One region of the Planococcus dechangensis genome, then DNA from elsewhere that is predicted to be linked to it. Evidence: riboswitches for the same ligand, from Rfam matches in the RefSeq annotation. Region 1 holds a riboswitch; the other holds the start of a gene.
The links. A riboswitch is a leader RNA that binds a small molecule or an ion and turns the genes downstream of it on or off. The one in region 1 is predicted to bind FMN.
Positions count from the first base shown of each region.

Region 1 (10,064 bases):
TCATCGACTCACTCCTTTTTTGGAAACGTTAACAAAACATCATACGGCTGGCCTATTTCCAGCCCTGCGACAGCTCTCCTCCTTCCTTTCCATTTTTAGGATAATAGTAGCTTTTCTTTTTTCATTATTCTAAAACTTCTGTTAATTGTCAATGTATTTTTATAACACCTTTCAAGTAAAGTTTCTCTTGAAGCCAAAACTTTTTCTGGATACAGTTCACTTTTACATAGGCTTAACGCGCAAAACAGACAAAAAATGAGCGTACATTCATAAAAGAATGCACGCTCATTAATATTTTATTATTTTTATTGTTTCGTGGAACAACCATTTAAATGAAGAAATCCTACTATTTCCTCCTTAGAAACTCAGTGACGAAACCTGTGCAGGATTTCCCATGGAACTACTTAATGATCAGTCGAATGCTTTCATTAGATTGCCCATTTCCACTGCTGAAACAGCCGCTTCATAGCCTTTGTTTCCGGCTTTTGTGCCTGCGCGTTCAATGGCCTGTTCAATCGTTTCCGTTGTCAACACTCCGAATATGACCGGAACTCCTGTAGACATGCCCGCTTGTGCAATGCCTTTAGCCGCTTCGCTGCAGACGTAGTCATAATGAGTTGTCGCCCCGCGGATGACGGTACCGAGCGCGATGACCGCATCGTATTTTTTCGTTTCTGCCATCTTTTTCGCCACGAGCGGCAATTCAAATGCTCCAGGCACCCACGCCGTGTCGATATTTTCTTTGCTGACGCCATGGCGGACTAAGCCATCGACCGCTCCGTCCAACAAGCGGGATGTGATGAAATCGTTGAACCGCCCCGTGACGATCGCTATTTTTAAATCCGAACCGATTAAGTTTGCTTCGTATACTGTTTCCATTTATGAACACTCCCTAGTCAATGATATGTTGCATCCGATGTTTTTTTGTTGCCATGTATTGCGTGTTGTCTTCTGTCGGCGGAATGACCAACGCAAGCCGCTCTTCTATTTCAATGCCGTATTCGACCAATGCGTCGGTTTTTGCCGGGTTGTTCGTCAGCAGCCTGACGCGCATGACGCCTAAGTCTTTCAGCATAAGCGCGCATAACGTATAATCACGCATTTCTGCCGGAAAGCCGAGCTGTTCGTTCGCTTCGACCGTATCGAATCCTTGCTCCTGAAGTTCGTACGCTTTCAGCTTGTTCAATAAGCCGATGCCGCGTCCTTCCTGACGCATATACAAGACAATGCCTGCACCTGCTTGTTCGATCAGCTCGAGTGATTTACTCAGCTGCGCTCCGCAATCGCAGCGGCGGGAATGGAAAATGTCGCCTGTCAAACATTCCGAATGAATGCGGACAATCGGCGCTTGCTCCAACTCCGGATTGCCTTTGACGATAGCGACGTGCTCTTCCTTGTCCAGTCGATTGGAATAGCCGACCATCCTGAACTCGCCGAAATCAGTCGGCATATGGACACTCGATTCCCGTGTGATGAGCGGATCTTTCTCCGCGCGATATGCATACAAGTCTTCGATCGTGATGAGCTTCAGATCGAACTCAAGCGCCAATTTTTCCAAATCGGGCATACGCGACATCGAACCGTCTGGATTCATGATTTCGCAGATGACCGCCGCCGGATCGCTGCCGCTGATTCTGGCTAAATCGACCGACGCCTCCGTATGTCCTTGGCGCTGAAAGACACCTCCTGCTTTTGCGACGAGCGGGAAGATATGGCCCGGGCGCTTGAAATCTTGCGGCACGGCTTTTGTATCAAGCATATGCAAAATCGTATCGGAACGTTCGAACGCACTGATGCCGGTCTTTGCATCTTTATGGTCGATGCTGACGGTAAAAGCCGTTTCGTGATGGTCGGTATTATGGCTGACCATTTGGTCGAGTTTCAAGCGCAACGCAATATCTGGCGAGACCGGTGTGCAAATGAGGCCCTTGCCGTGAGTCGCCATGAAATTGATGTTTTCCGGTGTTGCATGTTCCGCGAGACAAACGAAATCTCCTTCGTTTTCCCGCGATTCATCATCAACCAAAATAATGATTTTTCCTGACTGCAAGTCTTTTACTGCTTCTTCGATTGAGTGTACCATCGGTTGTTTGCTCCTTTAAAATCCGTGACGCCGCAGATAATCGGCATTCATCGGTTGTTTTGGCGCGTGTTCCATAAAGCGCTGCACGTATTTTCCGAACATATCGGTTTCCAGATTGACCGAATCGCCAACCTTTTTTCCGCCTAAGGTCGTTTCTCCAGCCGTGTGAGGAATGAGCGATACCGTCAAATGGTTTTCACTCAGTTCAAAAATGGTCAAGCTAATGCCATCGACTGCCACCGAACCTTTGACGATAGACTGCGCAATGAGTTCGGCCGGCGCTGCAATGTCGATATACAGCGCATTCTCTTGAGGCCTTTTCCGCAGAATCTTTCCGACACCATCGACATGGCCCGCCACGAGATGGCCGCCGAATCGCCCATTTGCTGCCATCGCACGTTCTAAATTGACCGGACTCGAAGTGCCTAAAGAAGAAAGTGTAGTTCCATGATAAGTTTCAGGCATGACATCCACCGTAAAGCGGTCGCTTGCTAAAGATGTCACCGTCAAGCACACCCCTTCAACGGAAATGCTATCACCAATTTTTGTATCTTCTAGCACCACTTTTGCACGGATGGTCATTGCCATACTGGATGTGCTGCGCTTTGTGCCTGCGAGTTGTCCTTTTTCTTCGATAATCCCTGTAAACATCTGTGTCACTCCTTCAAAGTGGAAGTGATTTTCAAATCATGTCCGATCCGGTCCACACTCTTTGTTTCCAGCCGGATGCCGTTTTCTGCAGCACTGGTCTGCAGATTGCCAAATACTGAAACGGTTCCGGCGTCGCCGAGAATGATGGGGGCAATATAAGTAGCAATTTCGTCCACTTGCCCGCTTTTTAAAAATGCCGTATTGATTTTTTGTCCGCCTTCCACCAAGACAGACAAAACCTGGTGTTGCGCAAGCAATTCCAAAGCCGACACGATTTCAACGCGCGGGCCTTCCACTTGCAAAACCCTCACATGCTCGGGGAATTGCGCTGCACGATTTGGGATATCAGGATTCGAGCCGGTGATGATCCAAGTAGGGGCATCAGGCACTTGGATGATGTGGCTTTCTTGCGGAATCCGCAAATCGTGATCCAGCACCACGCGAATCGGTTGCTTTTTGGAGTCGCCGAACCGATTGGTTAAGCGTGGGTTGTCGAGCGCTACAGTTTGAGCGCCAACTAAAATGGCGTCGTGCAAAAAGCGCAGTTCGTGGACATCTTGACGAACGGCGTCGCCTGTAATCTTTTCGGAACGGCCGCCATGAGTCGCAATTTTTCCGTCCAATGTAATGGCATGTTTCAATGTGACAAAAGGTCGATTTTTTTGGATAAAGGTAAAAAACATCCGATTCAGTTCGAGCGCTTCAGCTTCGCAGACGCCGATTTCAACAGTAATCCCGGCAGATTCCAGCTTTCTGACGCCGTTGCCCGATACGAGCGGATTCGGATCGAGCACCGCAATGACGACGCGGCGAACTCCTGCACGGATGATTGCGTCCGCGCAAGGGCCAGTGCGCCCATGATGGCTGCACGGTTCTAATGTCACGTATACATCGGCGCCTTGCGCCGCACTGCCCGCCATACGGAGCGCATGGACTTCTGCATGGGCTTCGCCGGCTTTCAAATGGGCACCCATGCCAACGATGCGGCCATCTTTAACAATCACTGAACCAACAAGCGGATTGGGGGATGTTTGCCCAGCTGCTGTTCGCGCTAACCCTAATGCTTGTTTCATATACTGCTGTTCGTCCACCCAACCACACCTTTCACAAAAATAAAAACCCATTGATGGATCAATGGGTTAGAAGACAATTGGAAATAAAACTATAGTTGATACTATAATTCCCGTGTTCTTCCTTCTCCCATCCAGACTTTAACTGTCGGCTTTGGACTTGCACCAAATCCTGCCCCGAAAGGCTCACGGGCTTCGGATTGCTCCGTTACCGTCGATTGGGAATTTCACCCGACCCCGAAGGAATACTATTCAATTGATCATCCATAATATGCAAAAAAGGCCCCTTCCATTTTAGAAAGGGGCCTTGAAAGTGCATATCAAATAAGCCTTAGCGAATGCTATTAGGCTGCTTGACGGTTCTTCTCCCATCCAGACTTTAACTGTCGGCTTTGGACTTGCACCAAATCCTGCCCCGAAAGGCTCACGGGCTTCGGATTGCTCCGTTACCGTCGATTGGGAATTTCACCCGACCCCGAAGAACGCTATGAATGATTACCTGTAAGTTTAGCGCAAGGTCTAGGGGGCTGTCCAGAAAAGAATCTCATAATCAGTTTTCTTAGATCCATTGTTTGCGGTTTACCACATCGGGCCACGTTCATCTGTCAGCTCGATAAAGAAAGGGGATATGCCAAGAATGAACAAAAAAGATATTGCAAACAATGCAAGAGATGCAAATGGATCAATGCCGAAGGCGACTGAAATAAACATGATAAGCGGCGCCGCAAAGACGGATGTCCCGGTTTTTTTGCGGGCTGCAGCAGTCAAAAATTGCTCTTTCCGGCAATGGGGGCATCGCAAACTATCTCCGAGTGTAATCAAACGGCAGGCAGTTTGTCCCCATGTCCACTTTTTTCCGCAGTTTTGGCATTTCGGCATTGCACTTCTCCCCAATCGATTAGCTATATATACATACGCAGAACATGGGCTATAGTTCCCAAAATAGATCCATAATGTGAAATTTCTTACTATCTTCCGCATTGACAATAAAAATACGCGGCTCACTTGGGAGCCGCGCACACTGTTTATAAATATTCTTTTTCGATAGTTCGCGTGCTGCGCATTGTATCGATCGGCCGCACCATGCTTTCGATCTGCTCTCGCTTCGGCTCCAAAAACGGCGGCAAGGATAATTTTTCGCCAAGTGTTTCATACGGCTCATCCCCTAAAAATCCGGGCCCATCTGTGGCCCATTCAAATAACAATCCAGGAGCGACGCGCGCATATAAGGACTCGAAAAAGAAACGGTCGACATATCCGGAAGTTGAAAATCCGGTTTGTTCCATATGGCTGATCCATTCATTCAAAGCTTCTCGGTCAGCGACGCGGAATGCCGCGTGGTGAACCGTGCCGAACCCTTGTACACCAGATGGCAAAGCTGTATTGTGCTCCACGATGACTTGCGCGCCGTTTCCGCCTTCACCCATTTCGAATAGGTGAGTATCGCCCTCACTCGCGACTTCACGCATATGCATCGCCTGTTCTAGCACCTGTTTCAAATAATCGAACTGGCCGATGCGGATATGGATCGGCCCAAGACCTGTAATGGCGAACTCGAGCGGAACCGGTCCATCTTGCCACGGCGTCCCTGCTGCGACTCCTTTATTGTTTTCATCCGAAACAAGCATGTACTGCTGTTCGTCAAAATCCGAGAACGACAATGTCTTGACCCCGAACTGCTCGCGAATGGCATTATGCTGGACTTCGTATTTATCGAAACGCTTTTCCCAGTAGCTGAGCGCTTCGTCTGATGGCACTCGAAAAGCTGTTTTATAGATTTCATTCGTGCCGTGAGTTCCTTTTGGAATTCCTGGAAAATCGAAAAACGTCATATCCGTTCCGGCTGTTCCTTTATCATCGGCGAAAAACAGGTGATAGGTTTGGATATCATCCTGGTTCACCGTCTTTTTCACCAAACGCATACCCAAAACATACGTGAAAAATTCATAATTCTTTTCGGCGCTGCTAGTGATCGCCGTTACATGGTGGATTCCTTTCAACTCATTCATGCATAACGCTCCTTTTCTTCATTTTTCCTGCTTTCCGCACCGTCGCTTTCTTGTGCTTCGTAGCCTACTTTTTTCAGTTTCTGGATCAATTCTGCCACTTCATCTTCAGCAAGACTGGCAAACACTTTATTCATTTGCAGCTCATGCTCGGGAAAAATCCGGTCCATCAAGCTATGACCTTCTTTTGTTAAAAGCGCATATGTAACACGGCGGTCTTCTTTGCACGCTTCGCGCTCGACATAGCCTTTATGTTCAAGTTTATCGACCACATAGGTGATGCTGCTGCTTGCAATGAGTACTTTCTTACCGATAGCTTGGATTGGCTGGCGCCCTTGATGATACAGCAACTCGAGCACCGAAAATTCGGTGGCATTCAAACCGTAGCCAGCAACGTCGCGCTTGATGGCGTCGTGCACCGCATCGGCTGCCCGGATCAATACAGTGACAGCTTTTAAATTTTGATTTTGGAATATCATATCGTTCACCCCTTTACTTCGAATTAAAATATCTTTAATTAAAAGTAATTATATCAATCCTATATCCCCGGGTCAAGAATTCGAATTCCATATACATCCAAACAAAAATGCCTCTTCCCGCAATTTGCAGAAAAAAGCATCTTTTACTCATAATTTGAACGTGCCGGTGCTGTATGCCAGCAGTTCGTTTTCGTCGCTAAGCACACGCCCAGTCAGGATGACAGTGCTATTCGTCTGATGCAGCACTTGCGCGTGGAAGGTGGCGTTTCCTTCTGCCAGGCTCTTAACAAAACGAACTTCCATTTGGATGGTCGATACCGCATCACTTCCTAACGAACGTGAAGCCAGTCCCATGGCAATGTCCAGCCCCGACATGATGGCACCCCCATGCAGCATGTTTTGCATATTGTCGTTATCCGGTTTTCTCTTCAGACGCATGATGGCTTCTCCATACTCGACTTTATCGATTTCAAACCCAAGCAGCTGAAAATATTGGCCGCTTTCAAACTGCTCGATCAGTTGTGTGAACTCTTGAACTTGCTGCATGTGATTCCCTCCAGTTGTTTGCTTTCCACTATTATATCATTCTCTTTTTCAACCAAGTGCATTGGCAGGGTTTTCCTTATCGATAGCGAAATACTACAGAACTACCTTAAAGGAGGTTTTTTGATGATGTCCAATTTCGATGTACTGCCAGGCGCTGAACCATTTATCCAAGAGGGCGGAAAGGTCGGCGTTCTGGTCTCCCATGGGTTTACCGGCACGACACAAAGCATGCGGCCCTTGGCAGAAGCTTTTGCGAAAGAAGGCTATAGCGTCTATGCTCCGCGCCTGAAGGGACATGGCACGCATTACGAAGATATGGAACAGACCCGTTATCAAGACTGGATCGCTTCTGTCGAAGAAGCATATGCCTGGCTAAGTGAGCGCTGCGACAAGATTTTCATGGCCGGCTTGTCGATGGGCGGAACACTTGCGCTTTATATGGCTGCGAACCATCCTGAAATCCGTGCGATTTCCTTGATCAATGCCGCAGTCGAAGTCCCGGCAATGGAAGGCGTGAAAGACTTGCAGGACGTGCGCTTTTTGGATGCCATCGGTTCCGATATTAAAAAACCCGGCATCGTCGAACTGGCTTATGAGAAAACTCCGGTCGCTTCAGTGAAGGAAATTTTGAACTTTATGGAATTAACCCATAAAAGTTTAAATGCCATTCATTGCCCTGCGCTCATTTTGTTCTCGCCTGAAGATCATGTCGTCCCGCCCAATAATTCACAAATTATTTTTGATCACATTTCGTCCGACGAAAAAAACATTATCGAATTGCCAGACAGCTACCACGTAGCGACACTTGACCATGATCAGCAACGGATCATCGACGAAACACTGGCATTTTTCCATAAATTCGAATGAGCTATATAGTTGTATAAAACTGTACAAGAACTGCAAAAGGACGAACTGCACATTGGCGGTTCGTCCTTTTGTTCTTTATTTCACTGTTGCCACAAGGAGCCCATCGCCGATCGGCAATAAAATCGATTCCATTTGCGGATGGTTTGCTGCTGCTTGATTGAACTTCTTCATGGTTTCCGTATGCTGGTTGCCACTACCCTGATCCGCGACAGTGCCCCGAGCCAGTACATTGTCCGCCACAATGAGCGCACCACTTTGAGCCAATTCCAGGCAGGCGTTTAAATAGTTTTCATAGTTTTCTTTATCGGCGTCAATGAAAAAGAAGTCGAACGTCCGGCCGTCTTGTTTCAGCCTTTCGAGACTTTCCAGTGCAGGGCCTGTCATATAATCCACCCTTTCGCCAAATCCAGCTTGTGTAAGGTGTGCTTTGGCCAGTTCAGCATAATCCTGCTCCAACTCCAAGGACGTCAAATGACCGTTCTTACCAAATCCCCGCGCTAAACAAATGCCGCTATAGCCGCCAAGAGCACCAATTTCCAATACCTCCTCCGCTTCAGATATCGCAACCAGCATGGTCAGCAACTTCCCCGAAGACGGAGACACAGAAATTGGCTGCATCCCTTTTTCGTCAATCGTTTTGAGTACATCCATCAGCAATTCGTCCTGTCCTGCAAATAAGCTGTCGATATACGCATTGATTTCCTTCATTCCGATTTCCCTCCTACGTTTAATGAAAAACCTCCGGCGATGCCGGAAGTTGATCGATTAAAGTGCAGATTCGATGGCCGTCACCATTTCGCTGACAGATTGCAATCCACCGCCTGATAGGTACCAATAGTCTGGATCCAAATAGATGATTTTTTCGTTTTTGTAAGCATTGGTTTTTTGCACCAATTCATTTTCTAATGTATCGCTCGCGCTTGCATCATTTCCGACAGCTGCGTTGCGGTCCACCACAAACATCATATCCGGGTTTGTGTCGAGGATGTATTCATACGAAATGCTTTGTCCATGAGTCGACAATTCAATGCCTTCATCAGCTTGTTTTACGCCGAACACATCATGAATGATGCCGAAGCGTGAAGCTGCTCCGTATGCACTTACTTTTCCTTCATTCGCCAAGACGATCAAGCCTTTGCCTTCAGTCGTTTTAGTTTTCGCTTGGACGCCTTCGATTTGTTCGTTGATGGCTGCGAGCGCTTCTTCCACTTGCGCTTCTTCGCCGAAGATTTCTCCGACCGTTGTCATGTTAGTAGTGAATGAATTCATGTAGTCGCTTGTGTCTACACCCAAATGTATAGTCGGTGCGATATCGTTGAATTCGTTATACATTTCTGCCTGGCGTCCGGAAATGATGATCAAGTCAGGGTCCATCGCATGAATGGTTTCAAAGTCTGCTTCTTTTAATGTGCCGACATTCTCGTACTTGTCAGCGTCTTCGAATTTTTCCAAGTAAGACGGAACGTTTCCTTGAGGTACGCCAACAATTGATTCGACGCCCAATTTATCCAGTGTATCCAAAATACCGAAGTCAAAGACAACTACCTTCTGAGGGTTTTTCGGGACTTCTGTTTCACCAAGTTCATGTGTTACCGTCATCGTTTCTGCTTCTGTTGTTTGCGCTTCTGCCGTTTGGCTATCTGTTGATTCTTCAGCTGAGCCACACGCCGCCAATACCGCCAATATTATGAGAAGTACGCTTGCGAATATCCATTTCTTCATTTTTTCCGTCTCCTTTTCTGGTAAAGAAATTATTTGAATGTGCTTATGTAGTAGCTATATGTGTTTTCCGCGCCTGCCTTACCCAATTCCAATAAATCGCTCCTCTCGAAAACCTTAATGATACTGATAATCATTATCACTTGCCTGCATTTATTAGTATAGCAGAATAAAATTCGCTTTCAAGCTCTAATTGAGAATTATTTTCAATTGTTTTTCGGTGCTCGTGTGTTGTTTTATTTTCCATAATGGGAATCGCTTTCCTAGTGGAGAATCAGAAAGCAGTGAGTAGAATTTTTTTGCGGACATTTGCAGCTGTTTGTCCATGGCATCGCCACCGGGTTCGCCGCCTTGCTTGGTTATGGCCTTACGCAATAAGCCGAGAAAACCACTTGTCTTCTTGCTTCGGCTCACCCGTATACGCTAGGCAGCTGTTGGATTTCATTGTTTGGTGTGATGAACATTTTTTAATGCTTCTGTTGGTTTCGTCCGCTGGAGGGGAAATCGCTTCCCTAGTGGAGATTGCGGTATATAGGCATCCGATTTAATTAGCGAGTTCAGAGAGTTATTTTCTAATCTCTTACTACGAGGAACGCAGCATACAAAAATTGGCTGGCATGTGCCCGGTGTAATACCGGACGCA
Region 1 is NZ_JBHSGL010000002.1:123,387-133,450, forward strand. It holds gene ACFO5U_RS01120 (hypothetical protein) at 1-4, opposite strand, end outside; gene ribH (6,7-dimethyl-8-ribityllumazine synthase) at 412-879, opposite strand; gene ACFO5U_RS01130 (bifunctional 3,4-dihydroxy-2-butanone-4-phosphate synthase/GTP cyclohydrolase II) at 893-2,083, opposite strand; gene ribE (riboflavin synthase) at 2,099-2,734, opposite strand; gene ribD (bifunctional diaminohydroxyphosphoribosylaminopyrimidine deaminase/5-amino-6-(5-phosphoribosylamino)uracil reductase RibD) at 2,740-3,825, opposite strand; FMN riboswitch at 3,923-4,053, opposite strand; FMN riboswitch at 4,161-4,291, opposite strand; gene ACFO5U_RS01145 (TIGR04104 family putative zinc finger protein) at 4,384-4,683, opposite strand; gene ACFO5U_RS01150 (ring-cleaving dioxygenase) at 4,830-5,813, opposite strand; gene ACFO5U_RS01155 (MarR family winged helix-turn-helix transcriptional regulator) at 5,810-6,289, opposite strand; gene ACFO5U_RS01160 (PaaI family thioesterase) at 6,437-6,835, opposite strand; gene ACFO5U_RS01165 (alpha/beta hydrolase) at 6,959-7,702, shown strand; gene ACFO5U_RS01170 (O-methyltransferase) at 7,778-8,410, opposite strand; gene ACFO5U_RS01175 (siderophore ABC transporter substrate-binding protein) at 8,468-9,424, opposite strand.

Region 2 (10,064 bases), on a different contig from region 1:
GCGAACACAAAATCATTCGGCAGCGTTTCTTTCGTATCGTTGACAGTCAATTCCACTTCGCCTTCCCGGATTTCATCGACGATGGAATCAAAAAGCATCGTAATTTCCCCACCCCTCACCAAGCCGTCGAATTCAGGCAGAATCCATGGTTTAACGCTTTTCGAATAGCTTGTACCGTGATATGAAACGGTCACACGGCTTCCCGCTTTATGTAATTCAAGCGCCGCATCGACCGCGGAGTTTTTGCCTCCGATCACCAATACGTCGCAATCGAAATACGGATGGCCTTCCTTGAAATAATGCATCACTTTCTCCATCTCAGCACCAGGCACTTCGAGTTTGTTTGGAAAATCGTAATAACCTGTAGCAGCCACGACATAGCTTGCCGCATACAATGCTTTTGATGTTTTTACGAGAAATTCATTTGAGCGCTCGACTGACAACACTGTTTCAAACGGACGGATGTCCAGTTGATGCCGCTTGACGACTTCCCTATAATAAACAAGCGCTTGATTGCGCTTCGGCTTGCGTTCCTCTGTAATAAAAGGAACATCTCCGATCGATAGTTTTTCGCTGCTGCTGAAAAACGTCTGATGAGTCGGATAACGATAGATGGCGTTGACGATATTGCCTTTCTCGATAACGATGGCACGCAAGCCCAGTTTCTGAATTTCTATGGCAGCCGATAACCCGCAAGGTCCGCCGCCTATAATGATGACGTCAGCACGTTCCATTTACACCACTCCTAGTAATGTCCATATTCAGTTTATCCGATTCGAGCCATTTGTGCCAAACCCGTATCGCCTTCAGATGGATGAATTTCCAGCACGTGGTATTCTGCCGCAGCTCCAAGCCTTAGCGGCACAGTCGTTGTTCCGAAGCCATTGCTGACTAATTCTGTTCGGCCATTTCCGCTTTTGAGTGCACCTCGGTCAAAAATCCCAAACGGTCCGATCCGGATCTGACCGCCATGTGTATGGCCCGCCAAAAGCAAACTCGCTGTGTAGTTTTCTTTTACTTTACCGAAGATGAAAGGGGTATGGCAGACAAAAATAATGGAATCATCCGGTTGCACCATACAGAAGGCGGCCGCTAAGCTTTCTTTACGGAACGCAAAATAATCGATGCCGACTAATTTCAGGCGTGGATTTCCGAACAATTCTACAGACTCGTCGTCTAACACTTTTACGCACTCTTCCTCAAACAACTTATAAAGAAGTTCTTCGCCCACTTCACGGTCGTTATTGCCGAATACATAATAAACCGGCGCCATTTCCCGTAGGATGCGCAAGTTGCCCCGAATCCTCTCTATCGAAACACCACGTTCGACAAAGTCCCCGCCTATCACCACAATGTCGACCGGTTCATTGAACAGCCGGCGGTGAAGCTTGCGCCGATGGACGTCCGATATGAACAGCATCCTAAAGGGCTTGAACTGAGCTTTTCCTGCTAATCGGACGACTGCGCGGCGCTTCTTTTCACTATGGGCATTGCGATACATCCAAGCGGCCATTGCAGCACCTAATGATGCCAATCGTAAAAACCATTTCATCGCCTACATCCTTTCCAAATCAACAAAAAAACATAAGCTGGGCTTATGTTTTCTGTTCCACCGCTATTCAATCTTGCGTAATATCGAGAATGCGGAAACCGGATTTTTCCAGCTCTTTTGTGAATTTGTCCATATTGTTCTTCTTTTTGACTTTCAAAACAATCCGGCGCACAACTTTGTCGGTTTCATCGAAAGTTACAAGCGACACGACCGACTCTTTGTACTTTTCAATAATTTCACCCAAACGTCCAATGCGACCTTCGGATTCAACGGAAGTGAATGTGATGCGGAATCCAGGCTGCTGCATTCCGAACGCACTTTGCAATTGGTTGACTACATCAAAACGGGTCACGATGCCAAGAAATTTCCCTTCATCCACAACAGCAATGATCGGAAAATCACGCAATTCAACTAGTGCTTTTTCATAAACGTCGTTGATGTTCAAAAAGACATCCTGGTTGACCATAACATCTTTTATTTTTGTGGAACGGATATATTCATCCTTGTTCGCATTCGAATAGAAGAAAGCGCGATACGCATGGTACCAAGTGAAAATACCCTTAAATTCTTCTCCTTCAACGACTGGGAGTGCATCTACTGAATGCTGCTCCAACAGCTCGAGCCCTTTCTCCATTGTATCTTCTGGGCGGACGATATAACATTTTTCCTTTTTAACTAATGCACTCTTAACAAACATCTGCTCACCTCTTTAACTTTCTACTGTCTCTTTTCCCTATCAGGCGGCATTTAATCTCGCCTTACGGCAAAATCAATGTTTGTCCCGGGCTAATATTATTAGATCCCAATCCGTTCGCTTGTTTAATTTTCTCGACTGCTGCTGCTGCTCCGCTCGCGCCGTAATTATTGACCGCAATGCGGTAAAGCGTCTCACTCGACTGAACGACAATCGTTTTGCCGCCAGCTGTTGGCGTTTCTTGCTCTGTTTCTGTTTTTTGTTCAGCTTCTGTTTTTTGTTCAGCTTCTGCTCGTTTTTTCTCTTCAGCTTGCTGTTGAGCCAGTGCTTTCGCCTGTTCCTGTGCTTCAGCTTCTTCACGCGCTTTTTGTTCGGCGGCTGCACTTTCTTGAGCTTTCTTATCTGCTTCCGCCTTTGCTTTCGCTGCCGCTTGTTGTTTTTCTTCTTCCGCGGCTTTTGCTTCGCGTTCACGGGCTTTTGCTTTTAATTCTTTTTGTTCAGCAGCTTGTTGCGCTTTGAATTCTCTTTCGTCTTCTGTTGAATCTTCGGAAGCTGCTAGCACGGTGCCGCTAGCTGGAGTTTGGGAATTCAATTCAAAACTGACTTGATTTTCGGTGGTTTTGGCGGTTAAGGTGTCATCCGGTTCGTAATAGAACGCAACATAAATCAATAAAGTAACCGGAATCAAAATAAAGATGAAAAACAAGGACGGCAACAGCAAGCCCCTACTATTGGCTTTAGGTGCTTGGCGTGAACGCCGCGACAATTCTGCCATTCGTTCCTGCGACAATTCCTGACGATTTTTCTCCATCGATTCACGATATTTATCGTTTCCCATTTCACGACTACCCCTATCTGTACTAATATATCTATTATGACGAAAAAAGACTTATTTGTAAATATTAGAATATAAATTTCATATAGGGAGAATGGCCTTTAGACGCTCTTGCCAAGACGACATGGAATTGGCTGTTGGTTTCTGGCTATTCGCTTTGAACAAGTCGTAATCAATTCCGTGGAAACTGCAGCAACTATGCGGCACGACAGGGGTTTCCTGATCAAAGCTAGCACTGATAAACATGCGTATACAGCCCTGGCAATGAACCAATTGACGGATTGTATTCGCTTGGCGCAGCTTTTCTTTTTTCAAAAGCTCCATCTGGTTCAAAGTGCCTTCCATAGAAATTCGTTCTCGCCAATAAATGAGGATGCGGTAAGCCGTTTCCCTCACTAAGCCTTGATCGACCAGTTGTTTCGCTTCCGCTCCGGCACTATAAATCAGTTCGACTTCATGGCGTTCGGGCAAATCATCCAGTACCAAACTTTCGACAAGCCGCTCGTCTCCGTCCACGTAAAGCAAAGTTGCAAGCGATGGGTTACCGTCGCGTCCTGCTCTTCCAATTTCTTGTACATAGCCTTCTATGGAAGACGGCAGCTGATAATGTATAACTTGACGAATATCCGGTATGTGGACGCCCATGCCAAATGCATTGGTGGCACAAACCCATTCCAATTCTTTGTTTTGGAATTGCTGCTGCACAAAAATGCGGTCTTGTTGTTCCATTCCGCCATGATAAAAAGCGGCTTGTATGTTCTGCTCCAACAGACGGCCCGCTAGTTCCTGCGCTTTTTTTCGCGTACCTGCATAGATGATTCCTGGTCCGCCGTAGTTTTTTACCATTGTAAGCAATTGCTCTAGCTTTTCTTTTTCATCGCTGAATTTCCGAATGTTGTAGCTGATATTTGGCCTGTCCATCGGATGGACGTATATGAACGGATCATTTAGTTTCAAATAGCGCTGAATCTCATCGGTCACTTTATCGGTAGCTGTCGCGGTCAATGCCAAGGTCTGGGGATTGCCCAGTGCAGGCAATACTTCTGAAATCCGCAAATAATCGGGACGGAAATCAAAGCCCCATTGGGATATGCAATGGGCTTCATCGGCAACGAGCAATGAGATGCCGATTCCTTTCAATTTACCAAGCACATAGGGTTGGACAAGCATTTCCGGCGCGATGAAAATAAAACGGTATTGATCAAGCATTTTCCAAACGCGCTCCCGTTCATCCGGCTGCATAAATGAATTGATTGCTATAACTGATTTTTCTCCCATTTTTTTCAATTGTGCGACTTGGTCCTGCATAAGCGATAATAGCGGCGAAACAATGACAACTGCACCTGGGAGCACTTTCCCCGGCAACTGATAGCACATGGATTTGCCCATGCCAGTTGGCAGTAAGGCCAATACGTCGCGACCGGAAAGCACTTGCTCAATCACTTCTTTTTGGCCTGGCCGGAATTCTGCAAACCCGTATGATTCGTATAACAGCTGATCTAATTTCATTTTCCCGCCCCCCGCATCGCCAGCGCCAAACGAATTTGGAAATAGCTCGCTTCCGGCAAGTGCTCTTTAATATCGCGTAAGCGCATCGTCTTCAACTCTGCGCTAATTTCGTTGATTTTTTTATAAACAGCCCTATCCATAAAGGGCGTATAAAGAAAAGCACGATCGTTCATCGCCAATTCCACAAAATGATCTTCAATGGTACTCGTTTTCAACTGTCGCAGTTCCGCTATTTGCTCAAGCGAAAAGCCGCGGTCAAATAAACTTTGAGTTCGTTTTGCCGATTCCGTTAAAGCGGACTGCTGAACGATGTCCTCGAGCATTGCCAATAATAACGCAGGCCGTATTTCTTCTATAACATCCAGCCAGGCATGCATCACTTCGACAGCCGCTATTTTTGCATCAATCGGCAAAATTTGTCGCCTCATGGCTATTTGATCCCATGTAAGGCCGCCGATATTGAAGCCCGATAGCCGCTCTATGATGATGTCCTTTTGCCAAGATTCTGCCTCAACGACTTGCAGTGAATTCTCGAGCTGCTCTTTGAATGCATGCTGGACATCTGTGTCGCGGAAGCGGATGCGCTGTAAATAACTTCTCACCCACGTTTGAACGGTTTCATCGGCAACGACCGGATCAAAGCGTGTTTGATTTTGCATAAAACAAGACATCGTTTGAACAACCAGCGACAAGCGGGCAAAAAAACGACTTTCATTCCCTCTATACTTCCAACCGTTAAGAGCCGTCTCCGGCAAAGGCAATTCCACTGCTCGGGACGTAAGACGCACTTGCTCATCGCCTACCTCAAGCAAACCGGCTGACTGGAGCCTTGATACTGAAGCTAGATAATCGGACTTATCCAATTTCGGCAGCACTCCAAAAAACGGATGCAAATTAAAATAGCCGATATCTTGAATGGTTTGTCCTGACTTTTTTCCTTTAATTAAATGATAAGGGGAAGAAATGGTCCGCTGACCGTCTACCGCTTTCATTATGGCTAAAACGACTTCATCAAATCGCAATGATATAACCTCCCGGCGGTTTTGGGTTGAAAAACACAAGGAACATCTATAGAATAAAAACGATAGTATAACTGAACTTGTTCGGAGATAAAGGAGAGGAACTGGAATGGCTAAATATACCATTGTTGATAAGGATACGTGCATCGCTTGTGGCGCATGTGGAGCAGCAGCACCAGACATTTATGATTATGATGATGAGGGCATCGCTTTCGTTATTCTTGATGATAACATGGGGACTGAACAAGTACCAGATGAGCTGCTAGAGGATATGGAAGACGCATTTGAAGGGTGTCCAACCGATTCCATTAAAGTTGCAGACGAGTCTTTTGATGGCAATCCATTAAAATACGAAGATTGAATATAAAAAGCGGCTGGAAGATTACTCTTCCGGCCGCTTCTTTTTTATGATAAATAATAGGAACGCTGCTTTTCGATCCATGTATGCATACTGCCGAAGATCAGCAGGACGACCGTTGTGAGCGCCAAGCCTTTGATCAAGTTGAACGGCAAAATACCGAGCACAATCGTCGTGTACAGCACATTTCCCGTCTGGGCAGGCATATTAAGGAAGTACGTATACATTGGCAAGAATACGAAATAGTTGAGCACGCTCATTCCGATAGCCATCGAAAGTGTGCCGATCACCAAGCCGAATGCAATGCCTTTTTTAGTCGAAACCTTCCGGTAAACTGCATAAACCGGCAAAATGAACAATAGGCTTGTAGCGAAGTTCGCCATATGGCCTACAGGTACACCTGTAGGGCTTCCGGAAAAAATCCAATCCAGTACGTTTTTAAAGAATGCGACAAGCACTCCGGCGACTGGCCCCATCGTAATGGCTGCGATAAGTGCAGGGACGTCACTGAAATCCACTTTCAAAAATGCGGGCAAAGCCGGCAGCGGAAAATTGAATAGCATCAATACGAAAGAGATGCTGCTCAGCATACCGACGACAATCATCGATTGCAATTTCTTGTTCTTCATAATCCTCTCTCCTTGTCGTGATTCACCAGAAGAAAGGTTCGGACGCATATTGCCGCAAAAAATCCCTTAAGCAAAGCACTTAAGGGAGAATAGGCACACCAAATAAACGGTCCGCTTAAATATAAACGGCATACGTCCGTACCTTCACCTTCTCCCATCCAGACTATACTGTCGGCTTTGGAATTTCACCAAATCCTGCGTTTTACGGCTCGCGGGCTGATGGACCATTGTCCAATTACCGCCGGTAGGGAATTGCACCCTGCCCCGAAGATGAATCGATATTTTTTTATACAAGTTAATCTTATAAAAAAATGACAACAATGTAAACCTTCCTGCTTACATTGCTGCCATTTTATTTTTGTGGCCAATCCATACGGTTTGCAGAGACCGGCAATTCAATCGGTCCTGCGAAATCAAATCCACCCCATTGGTCTTGGACGATGTTTTCGAACTGAAGTGAAACGCCGTAAGATGCTGCGGTCAAAGCCATGCTCTCGATCATTGTCATCGCCTCTTGCTCATCGAGCGACAACAAATCGAGCGGCTCATCGAATTCGATCGCGACAGCGTCGTCTTGCTGTTCTGCTGCATAATTGATGTGTACAGGTATCGGGCTTGAATAATCATCATTCGGCGAGATTTTCAAGGACATCAGCGCTTCTTGAGGTTGTGCTTCCGACATTCCGTAGGCAGGCGCTAAATAAGCCTCTTTTGCAGAACTGAGCACATAGAAGCTTTGCCCTTGTTCATCCGGAACTACAGGACCCGCAACACCGAGGTGTGAAAACTCTGCCGCTTCGCCTTGGTCGTTCAGAATGCGGATCTCCTGTTGATCCATAAAGGTTTCTTCAAGACTCGATAAATACAATAGCGTAGAAGCGGACCCTTCATCATATGGGTGATCATTTGGCAGATAATGATTGAGCCGCTCATTGCCCTGCTCGAAATAGCCTGCAAATGGATGATAGTCATCAAAGCCCAATCCTACTTCGTCGACTTGCTCTGCAAACTGTTCATACAATTCGACAGAACTTTCAGCTCCATTCGCTTGTTCATTTGAAATCATGAAGCTTACCGGCACGACGTACGCAAGATGCGTGAGGCCTATGCGGAACAATTGATGATCACTCAAGTCGCTTTCATACACCGCCGTACGCAGTGCTTCGTTTTCAAAAGATGTAGCTGCCGATTCCCCTTCAGGCTCAGCCGTTTCATCTGGTTGGGTTTGTTGTTCAACAGCTTCTTCCTGATCTGCCTGGTCTATAGTCATCATAGACTGCTCATCTTTACCGGATGGATCCGCGACAGATGAGTCGGTTCCATTTTGCTGCAATAAGGAGACGACCAAAACGCTGATGCTGAAAAATGCCACGATGGCTACTAGCAGAGGCAGCCAACGTTTCGGCTGCTTTGTTGTAGGCTTATCTTGAATTAATTGTTTATACACTTCGGCTTTTGGCCGTTGATCTTTGATTTCGGGGAAATCCCGCAACAAATTTTCGATTTCTTCATCGTTCCATTTGTCATTCGGCATATTCTCCTCCCCCTTCTGCGACGCTTAATTTTTGACGGAGGGACCGGATTGCACGGTGCTGGGTCGTTTTGACTTTCCCTTCCGACCACCCCAGGACTTCGGCTGTTTCAGCGATGGAAAGGTCTTGGAAATAACGCATGATGATGACCAGCTTTTGGTCACCTGTACACAAATCAAGCATTTGATATAGACGGATTTTGTCCTCATTAAGCATGGAAACTTCTTCCGGAATGCGTTCGGAAGATACCAATTGCTGGGTTTCCCAATCAAAGAAATCCATTGAATGCTTTTTCCGCACTGCCATTTTCCGGAAATGGTCGATGGCCACATTTTTCGCAATCGAGAAAAGCCATGTCTTCTCTGAACTTTTCCCTTGGAAACGATCGTATGCGCGGAATACCCGCACATAAACTTCATGCATCAAATCCTCTGCCAAATGCCTATCCTTGACCAAATAAACGAGAAATTGAAAAACGTCTTGATGATACTCGTCGTATAGCCGGTGAAACACGGAGTCATTCACGTAACTCCCCCCGTTCCTTGGATTAGTCGTCGACTTGCCAAAAAAGTTACATCTTCATAATCGGCAGTGTGAAGATAAAGGAAGTGCCTTTGCCGAGTGTGCTTTCAACGTGTATGTCTCCAGCGTGCGCTTTAATGATATTGCTGGCAATCGCCAAGCCAAGTCCAGTACCGCCTTTGCCAAGTGTTCGCGCTTTGTCCGCTTTATAGAAACGCTCGAAGACGAATGCCAAGTCTTCTTGAGAGATGCCTGCTCCAGTATCGTTGACCGATACTTTTGCGTAGTCTCCAGTTTGTTCGACATGCACATACACTTGCCCTCCTTGCGGCGTATGGCGAAGTGCATTATCGATCAAATTGGTCATCACTTGTTCGATGCGGTCTTCATCCAAATCGGCAGCTGTCCAATCGTCAAGATTTGTCGTAAAGCTCAAGGCAATGCCGTTTTCTTTGGCAGCTTGCGCGAATTTATTGGTCATGCGTTCGATAACGGTATTGAATTGAACAAGCTGTTTGTAAAGTCTCATATGGCCGGATTCCATGCGCGCCAAATTCAATAAATCCGTCACCAAGCGCCCCATGCGCTGAGATTCCTCATAGATGATCTTGGTCATTTCATCGCGTTCTTCATCACTCGCCCCGACGTCATCGAGTAGCGCTTCACTATAGCCTTGAAGCATCGCAATCGGCGTACGTAGTTCGTGGGAAACGTTCGCAATGAAATCTTCCCGCAATTTTTCCAGACGGTGCTGTTCGGTCATATTGTGAAGCACCGCTACTGCTCCGCGCACGCTCTGGCCACTGTACAATGGACTAAAATTAATGGCATAATAGGCTCCTTCAATTTCCAGTTCTTCTTCTATTTCCTCTTGAAACGTCAACACATGATCCAACATATGCAGCATTTCCGGCGGCAAAGTATTTACATCCGCATTGCCGCCTTTTTGAAGCCATTGGTACATTAATTTGTCAGCAGGCGGATTGCTCAGCAAGACCGTTTTGTCTTGGTTAAATGTAATGACCGCATCTGCCATCGACGTCAAGATACTCGATAATTGTTCTTTTTCCTGATTGATGACTTCCACGTGATCTTTCAATTGCCGGCCCATCTGGTTGAAGGCAATCGCCAATTGGCCGATTTCATCCCCTGATGAAACTTTCACTTTTGTATCAAAATTGCCTTTGGCAAGTTCAAAGGCCCCTTCACGCATATTGCGGAGTGGAGAGGTGATGCGTGTCGATAGGAAAAAGGCGAAAATCGTCGTCAATAGCAAAGCGAGAAATGCGGAAAGAAAGACGATATTGGTCGTCCGCTCCGCTGTCCGGTCCATTACTTCCAAAGATTGATAGATGAATACTGTACCGTGCAGTTCGTCATTCGTTTGCAATGGCGACGCCATGACGATATACGA
Region 2 is NZ_JBHSGL010000005.1:514,536-524,599, forward strand. It holds gene ACFO5U_RS05805 (YpdA family putative bacillithiol disulfide reductase) at 1-734, opposite strand, end outside; gene ACFO5U_RS05810 (metallophosphoesterase) at 767-1,552, opposite strand; gene ACFO5U_RS05815 (CBS domain-containing protein) at 1,620-2,249, opposite strand; gene ACFO5U_RS05820 (LysM peptidoglycan-binding domain-containing protein) at 2,311-3,084, opposite strand; gene ACFO5U_RS05825 (RecQ family ATP-dependent DNA helicase) at 3,163-4,590, opposite strand; gene ACFO5U_RS05830 (YpbB family protein) at 4,587-5,612, opposite strand; gene ACFO5U_RS05835 (ferredoxin) at 5,719-5,970, shown strand; gene ACFO5U_RS05840 (ECF transporter S component) at 6,015-6,596, opposite strand; FMN riboswitch at 6,739-6,872, opposite strand; gene ACFO5U_RS05845 (hypothetical protein) at 6,949-8,130, opposite strand; gene sigX (RNA polymerase sigma factor SigX) at 8,120-8,653, opposite strand; gene ACFO5U_RS05855 (ATP-binding protein) at 8,700-10,064, opposite strand, start outside.
Region 2: another riboswitch for FMN. It lies ahead of ACFO5U_RS05840 (ECF transporter S component); the one in region 1 lies ahead of ribD (bifunctional diaminohydroxyphosphoribosylaminopyrimidine deaminase/5-amino-6-(5-phosphoribosylamino)uracil reductase RibD).